3 regions of the Halomonas sp. PAMB 3264 genome follow, and region 1 is predicted to be linked to each of the others. Evidence: predicted binding sites of a transcription regulator. Region 1 holds the regulator's gene; each other region holds the start of a gene.
The links. Region 1 encodes PhoB, which activates phosphate uptake and scavenging genes when phosphate is short. Its sites were predicted from a motif close to TGTCATANNNNTGTCANA; they were not measured.

Region 1 (2,260 bases):
GACGAAATCCTGGCGCATCTGCTCCAGCCGGTGCAGCCGGGTGATATCACGTGCCATCAAGAGCCGCTCATCGTCGCCGTAAAGCGTGATCTGATACTCGAGAATGCGCCGTTCGTCGATGGGTGAGGTGAGCGTTAGAGGCTCACTGTATTCGCGGGACGAGAAGTAGCGCACAAACGCGGGGTCGCGCAACAAATTGGTGATGTGCTGGCCGCGGTCATGGGCGGTTTGAAGCCCCATCATCTTTGTGGCGGCGCTGTTCCACCACTCCAGGTCGCCGTGACGGTCGAGCATGACCACGCTGTCGCGCATCGCCTCCGACGACTCCTGAATACGCGCAAGCGTGGCTCTGAGGCGGCCCTGAGTGATGCGCTGACTTTTCTGGTAGCGGTAGAGCCGGTCCAGAAGCTCGCCCCAGAGCCCGGGCCCGGCGGGTGGCTCCTCGCTCGGCGTAAGCGTTAGCCATAGATAAAGCGCGCGCAGCTGGCGCAAGTGGTAGAAAAGACACACGCCGAGCCCGGCGGCGAGGCCCAACCCCGGCGCGCCAAACAGCCAGCCCATGATCACCCCGAGCGTGGCAAGCCAGGCGATACGCCAGAGTTCCCGGCTCCACAGGTGCACGCGCTAGCTCCGGGCGGAGAAGCGATAGCCGGTGCCGCGCACCGTCTGAATCAGGTTCTGATGAGCATCGCCCAGGGCCTTGCGCAGGCGACGAATGTGAACGTCCACGGTGCGCTCCTCGACGTAGACGTTGCCGCCCCATACCTGATCCAGCAGCTGGCTGCGGGTATAGGCGCGCTCCTGGTGGGTCATGAAAAATTGCAGCAGTCGATATTCCGTCGGCCCCATGTCCAACGCCTTGCCGTGAGCGCTGACCCGGTGGCTTACCGGGTCGAGCAGCAGGCCGTTGATTTCCACCGGGTCCTCCATGCCGCGCGGCGTGGTACGCCGCAGCACCGCTTTCAGGCGCGCGACCAGCTCTCTGGGAGAGAACGGCTTGGTGATGTAGTCGTCGGCACCCGCCTCGAGCCCCTGGATCTTGTTGTCTTCCTCGCCCTTGGCAGTGAGCATGATGATCGGAAGCTCGGCGGTGGCCTCTTCGCGCTTGAGGCGACGGGCCAACTCGATGCCGCTGGTACCGGGCATCATCCAGTCGAGCAGCAGCAGATCCGGCTGGTTGTCGACCACCAGCGCGTGGGCATCCTGGGCGTTATCGGCTTCGAGCACGCGATAGTCCGCCATCTCCAGCGCCACCGCGATCATCTCGCGAATCGGCGCCTCATCGTCGACGATCAAAACGGTTTTGGCGGTCATGGGCGGGCCTCACGGTGTCCAGGCAAAGTGGTCGATGACATATCGGTGACAATCACACCATGAGCGAGTGACAGTTTTATGACACCCGCTTTTGCCACCTTAGCCCGCCACCGGCCAAAAGCTCAAGGCGAGCCCGGCGAAGAGCACAAGCCCCGACCAGTGATTGTTCAAAAACGCCTGAAAGCAGGCCTCGCGCTCGCGGTGAACGATCAGGCGCTGCTGATGCACGAAGGTGGCCGCCATGGCCACAAGGCCCAGCCAGAAAAAGCCTCCCAGACTTATAGCCCACCCCACCCAGGCCAGCAGTAACAGCGTGGCCGCCTGCAGCAGGCCAATGATCAGCCGGTCGGCCTGGCCAAACAGCACTGCGGTGGATTTGATGCCGATCTTCAAGTCGTCGTCGCGGTCCACCATGGCGTACTGGGTGTCATAGGCGACGGTCCACAGCACGTTGGCCAGAAATAGTACCCACGCCTCGAGCGGCACGTGACCCAGAACCGCGCCAAAGGCCATGGGGATCGCCCAGGAGAACGCCGCACCGAGCACCACCTGGGGGAAGTGGGTATAGCGCTTCATGAAAGGATACGCGGCGGCAAGCAAAAGCCCGCCCACCGACAGCAACACGGTAAACCAGTTGGTCAACAGCACCAGAATGAACGACACCGCCACCAGCGCGATGAACAGCACCTTGGCTTCGGCTTCCCCGATGCGCCCGGTCGCCAGCGGCCGGTTTTTGGTACGTTTGACGTGGCCGTCGAAGTGGCGATCGGCGTAGTCGTTCACCACGCATCCTGCCGCGCGCATGGAGTAGACGCCGGCGATAAAGATCAATAGCACCCCGCGTCCTGGCACGCCCTCGGCGGCGATCCACAGCGCCCAGAGCGTCGGCCACATCAAAAGCCAGGTGCCGATGGGCCGATCGAGGCGCATCAGCGTGATGAAATCA
Region 2 (2,260 bases), 320 kb from region 1:
GTGATCGAAGGCCACTACCGCCAGGCCGCTGGCCATGGCCTCGGTGATCACGTTACCCCAGGTTTCGGAAAGCGAGGGAAACACGAAGATATCGGCGCTGGCGTAGTGGCGAGCGAGACTCGGCTGATCCAGAAAGCCGGTGAAGTGGGCCTGGGGGAGCGCCTTTTGCAACTGCGCCCGCGCCGGGCCGTCGCCGACGATCACCTGCGCCATGTCCGGGCGCACCTCGCGCATGGCCTGAAAGGTCTCGACCAGCAGCGTCAGGTTTTTCTCTGCCGCCAGTCGCCCGGCGTAGAGCGCCACGCTCTGGTGCTCGTTCACACCCCACTGATCGCGCAGGGTGTCGTCGCGGTGGGCCGGCGAGAAGTGCTCGCCGTCGATCCCGCGGGAGAGCACGCTGACATCGCGAATGCCCGCCTTGTGCAGGGTGCGGGCCTGGGCGTGGGTCGGCACCAGCGTCAGCGCGCAGCCGTTGTGGAAGTGACGCAGGTAGCGAAGGGTCGCCGCGCTCAGCCAGCCGATGCCGTAGTCATGGCAGTAGTGGTCGAAGTTGGTGTGCCAGCCCGCCACGCAAACGATGCCGAGCTTGCGCGCTGCCCGCCGGGCGGCCAGCCCCAGCGGGCCTTGGGTGGCGAGATAAACCGCATCCGGTGGATGCTTTTTCCAGAATCGCGTGAGCATTCCAGGCGTTGCCAGGCCCACCTGAACCTCGGCGTAGCCGGGTAGCGGCAGCCGGTACACCTGAAGCTCTTCCCCTGGCGTCGATCGCGGCTTTTGGGCTCGCGGGGCGGGGCGCACGACATCGACCTGAACGTCCAGGCGGTCGAGCTCGCAGGCCAGGCGATTGAGCGTATGGGCCACACCGTTGATATCCGGTGCCCAGGTTTCACTCACAATACAAAGCCGCATCGCTTTCGTCCCCTGCCCAAGGTGTGCTCCCAGTGTGGCAAGAGACGATGACAGCGACGGGACAATCAGGTGACGAACGCGTGACAGGCCAACGCCGCTCGCCGGGCCCCTGATGCGCTATTAAAGCGCGGGTACCGGGGCGGCGCCGAAGGCGGTCAGAGGTCGGCTCTCACCGACCAAAGCTCCGGAAAGAACTGCAGCTCCAGCGCTTTTTTGAGATAGCCCACGCCCGAGGTGCCGCCGGTGCCGCTGCGCTGGCCGATGATACGCTCCACCGTTTTCATGTGGCTAAAGCGCCATTTGTGGAAGTTGTACTCGGTATCGATCAGCTTCTCGGCAAGCTCGTAGAGATCCCAGTGGCGCTCCGAGTGGCGGTAGATGGTCGACCAGGCGGCCTCGACCTCGGGCGAGGCGACGTAGGGTGTCGACCAGTCGCGCTCAAGCGACGACGCCGGCAGCTCGAAGCCTCGCCGCGCCAGTAGCTGCAGGCAGACATCGTAGAGGCTGGGGGCGGCAAGCACCTCTTGCAGCCGCTGGTAGTGGGCCGGGTGGCGGCGGTGCGCCTCGGCCAGGCGGGGGTGCTTGTTGCCGAGCAGAAACTCGAGCTCGCGGTACTGGTACGACTGAAACCCCGAACTCTGGCCCAAGCTGTCGCGAAAGGCGAGATAGTCGGAAGGCGTCATGGTGGCGAGCACTTCCCAGGCGTTGATCATCTGCGCCTGGATGCGTGCCACCCGGGTGAGCATCTTGAACGCCGGGCGCAGCGCATCGGTCTCGATCGCTCGGGCCGCCGCGTGGGCCTCGTGCAGGCACTGCTTCAGCCACAGCTCCGAGACCTGGTGAATGATCACGAACAGCATCTCGTCGTGCTGATCGCTGATCGGGTTCTGACAGGTGAGCAGCGGCGCCAGATCCAGGTACTCGCCGTAGCTCATGGGCTGGTCCCAGTGCACCTGCTGCTCGTTGTCCAGATTGACGGCGCCGCGATCAGACGGGGTCGGCGTATCGTTATGCATGGGGAATATCTCCCGTGTCGTGCTCGAGCGTCGTATCGGCGTGCTCGAGAATGTCGAAATGGTCGCGTTCGGCCAGCAGGGTAACCGTCGCCGGCACGCCCTCGCGGCGGGCCTTCGCCGCCAGCGCCTCGCCCTGCTGCTGAAACACCGGCGGGTCCTGCTCGCCGTGAATCAGCTCCAGCGTCGGTAGCCCGGTCAGTGGCAGGCACAAGGGGCTCAGCCGGGTCGCACGATCCTCATCCAGGTCGAGCGGCCGAGCGATCGAGGTGCCGAGCAGCGGGCGCAGATCAAAGACGCCGCTGATCAGCCACAAGGCTTCGATCGCCTGGCGGCAC
Region 3 (2,260 bases), 1.2 Mb from region 1:
TACCTGGCGGTTTACGCCGATGCCAGCGAATGGGTGGAGCTTCCCAATACGCTTGGTATGGTGTTGCACGCCGACGGCGGCCTGATGGGCTCCAAACCCTACTGCGCGTCGGGCAAGTATATTGACCGCATGTCGGATCACTGCGCCAACTGCCGCTACTCGCCCAAACAGGTGACCGGCACCCACGCCTGCCCATTCAATAGTCTCTATTGGCACTTTCTCGAGCAAAACGCGAAGCGCCTGAGCCAGAACCCGCGCATGAAGCTGATTTACGGTTCTCTCAATAAAATGGGCGACGACAAGCGCGATGCGATTCGCCAGCAGGCCGAAAGCTTTCTGCGCAAGCTCTCGACCCGCCAGGGCTACGGTCAAAAACATCACACCCAGGGATATAAGAGCCATTAACGTGAACAGCCAACGCTTTGAAAGCCTCGACGCCCGCGCCCCGGTGACGCTCTACTACGACGGCCACTGCCCGTTTTGCTTGAAGGAGGTGGCCTGGCTTGAAAAGCACCCGCGCCGAGCGCGTATCGAACTGGTGGACATTCAGGCCAGCACGTTCGACGCCGTCGCCCTGGGGCGCCCTTTCGAGGATCTGATGGGGAAACTGCACGTCAGGGATCAAAACGGGAAGTGGTACATCGGCATGGAGGCAAGCCGGGCCCTGTATGCGGTGCTGGGCTACCGGCGGATGGTGTGGGTTTCCTGCCTACCGGGCCTGCGCGGAGTGATGAATGCAGGCTACCGTTTGTTTGCCCGCTACCGTGTACGGCTGGGGCGGTGGGTTGAAAGACGTAAGACGCGCTCGCGGTGAAAGACCAGCGCCGCGTTAGAAAACGAGCGGCATGCGCGAGGTCAAGGGTTCGCTGTAGTGCGCGTCGCGGCCGATCATCTCGTCGTGGGGCACGTGCTGGACCAGATACGCGCGGTGGATGTCGGCCCGCTTGAGTTCGAGATAGACGTCGTCGAGCGAGCGAAACAGCATCGGCTTGCCCCGTTGGGTCAGCATATGGCGGCTGCCCTCGACATCCTCGAGCTCGACCTGATAAAAACGGCTGCCCGAGTGGGTAATCACCCGTATTTCGAAATTGCTGGAGCCTTCGACAAAGGTTTTCAGTTCGTTCAAATCCATGAATCTCTCCTGTTATTAGTGGTCATGGGGCACAGCCTGACGCTTCCCCATGACATTTTTATTACCCTATCAGGATAACAGTAGCGCAAATCGTGCCGCTTCACTAAGGCGCTCGAGCGCTAACGTAACAAAAGAGTGTTTTATCAGGAACCTGGCTTGCTGAAGAGCCCCAGGGCCGGCCTACTGATACTGGGAGGGGTCGATCGCCTTGCCCAGAGAGTTGCGGTCGATCCAGTTGCCGCCCTTGGTCTCCTTGTAGCGAAATACCACCTTGTCGCCGATTTCCACGGGCAGCTCGCCGTCTTCGGTTTGATAGCTAAAGGCCTCGCCGTTGACCACCAGGTGGTAGCGGTAAAGATCCGGCATGCCCAGCCACTCCTTGAACGGCCCTTCGCGCTCGAGCGATTCGAGTTCACCCCGGCCTTCGAGCTTGGGAAGACGCTTCTTGTTGCCTCGCTTAAAACCACCACCAGCCATGCGCTGCTCCTGTCGATTGAACGTTTGATCGAACGTGGCCACACCGGGATCAATGAATGTTCTCGGTCGTGCTGGCCACGCCGACGTCACTTTACAAAGTCGGTTTTCACTTTAAAGGGGCGGCATTATACGGGCTGCGCCCCGCGGCTCAAGTCATTCGCCGAAGGCCTGGCCGTAGCTGTCCGGGGCCAGATCCTCGAAGCGGGTATATTTGCCGATGAACGCCATATGGACCGTACCGATCGGACCGTTACGCTGCTTGCCGATGATCAGCTCGGCGAGCCCCTGATTATCAGGGTTGTCCGGATTGTAGACCTCGTCGCGGTAGACGAAGGCGATGACGTCGGCGTCCTGCTCGATGGCGCCGGACTCACGCAGATCCGACATCACCGGGCGCTTGTTGGGTCGCTGCTCCAGCGAGCGGTTGAGCTGGGAAAGCGCGACCACCGGGCAGCCGAACTCTTTTGCCAATCCCTTGAGCGAGCGCGAGATTTCGGAGATCTCGCCGGTGCGATTTTCCGAAAAGCCGGGGATCTGCATCAGCTGAAGGTAATCGATCATGATCAGCGCCATGTTGCCGTGTTCGCGCACGACGCGGCGAATCCGCGAGCGCATCTCGTTGGGCGAAAGCGCGGCAGTGTCATCGATGAA

Region 2: the regulator PhoB is predicted to act here: its motif matches at 956-973, upstream of RN347_RS15795 (glycosyltransferase family 1 protein).
Region 3: the regulator PhoB is predicted to act here: its motif matches at 1,181-1,198, upstream of RN347_RS05630 (DUF6482 family protein).

Annotation. Positions count from the first base shown of each region.
Region 1 covers NZ_CP134866.1:59,873-62,132, reverse strand. Annotated here, with positions in the region: gene phoR (phosphate regulon sensor histidine kinase PhoR) at 1-621, opposite strand, end outside; gene phoB (phosphate regulon transcriptional regulator PhoB) at 625-1,314, opposite strand; gene ubiA (4-hydroxybenzoate octaprenyltransferase) at 1,414-2,260, opposite strand, start outside.
Region 2 covers NZ_CP134866.1:3,475,626-3,477,885, reverse strand. Annotated here, with positions in the region: gene RN347_RS15795 (glycosyltransferase family 1 protein) at 1-909, opposite strand, end outside; gene kynA (tryptophan 2,3-dioxygenase) at 1,065-1,925, opposite strand; gene RN347_RS15785 (alpha/beta hydrolase) at 1,918-2,260, opposite strand, start outside.
Region 3 covers NZ_CP134866.1:1,235,487-1,237,746, reverse strand. Annotated here, with positions in the region: gene RN347_RS05640 (cryptochrome/photolyase family protein) at 1-405, shown strand, start outside; gene RN347_RS05635 (thiol-disulfide oxidoreductase DCC family protein) at 407-814, shown strand; gene RN347_RS05630 (DUF6482 family protein) at 830-1,132, opposite strand; gene RN347_RS05625 (hypothetical protein) at 1,313-1,609, opposite strand; gene dnaB (replicative DNA helicase) at 1,763-2,260, opposite strand, start outside.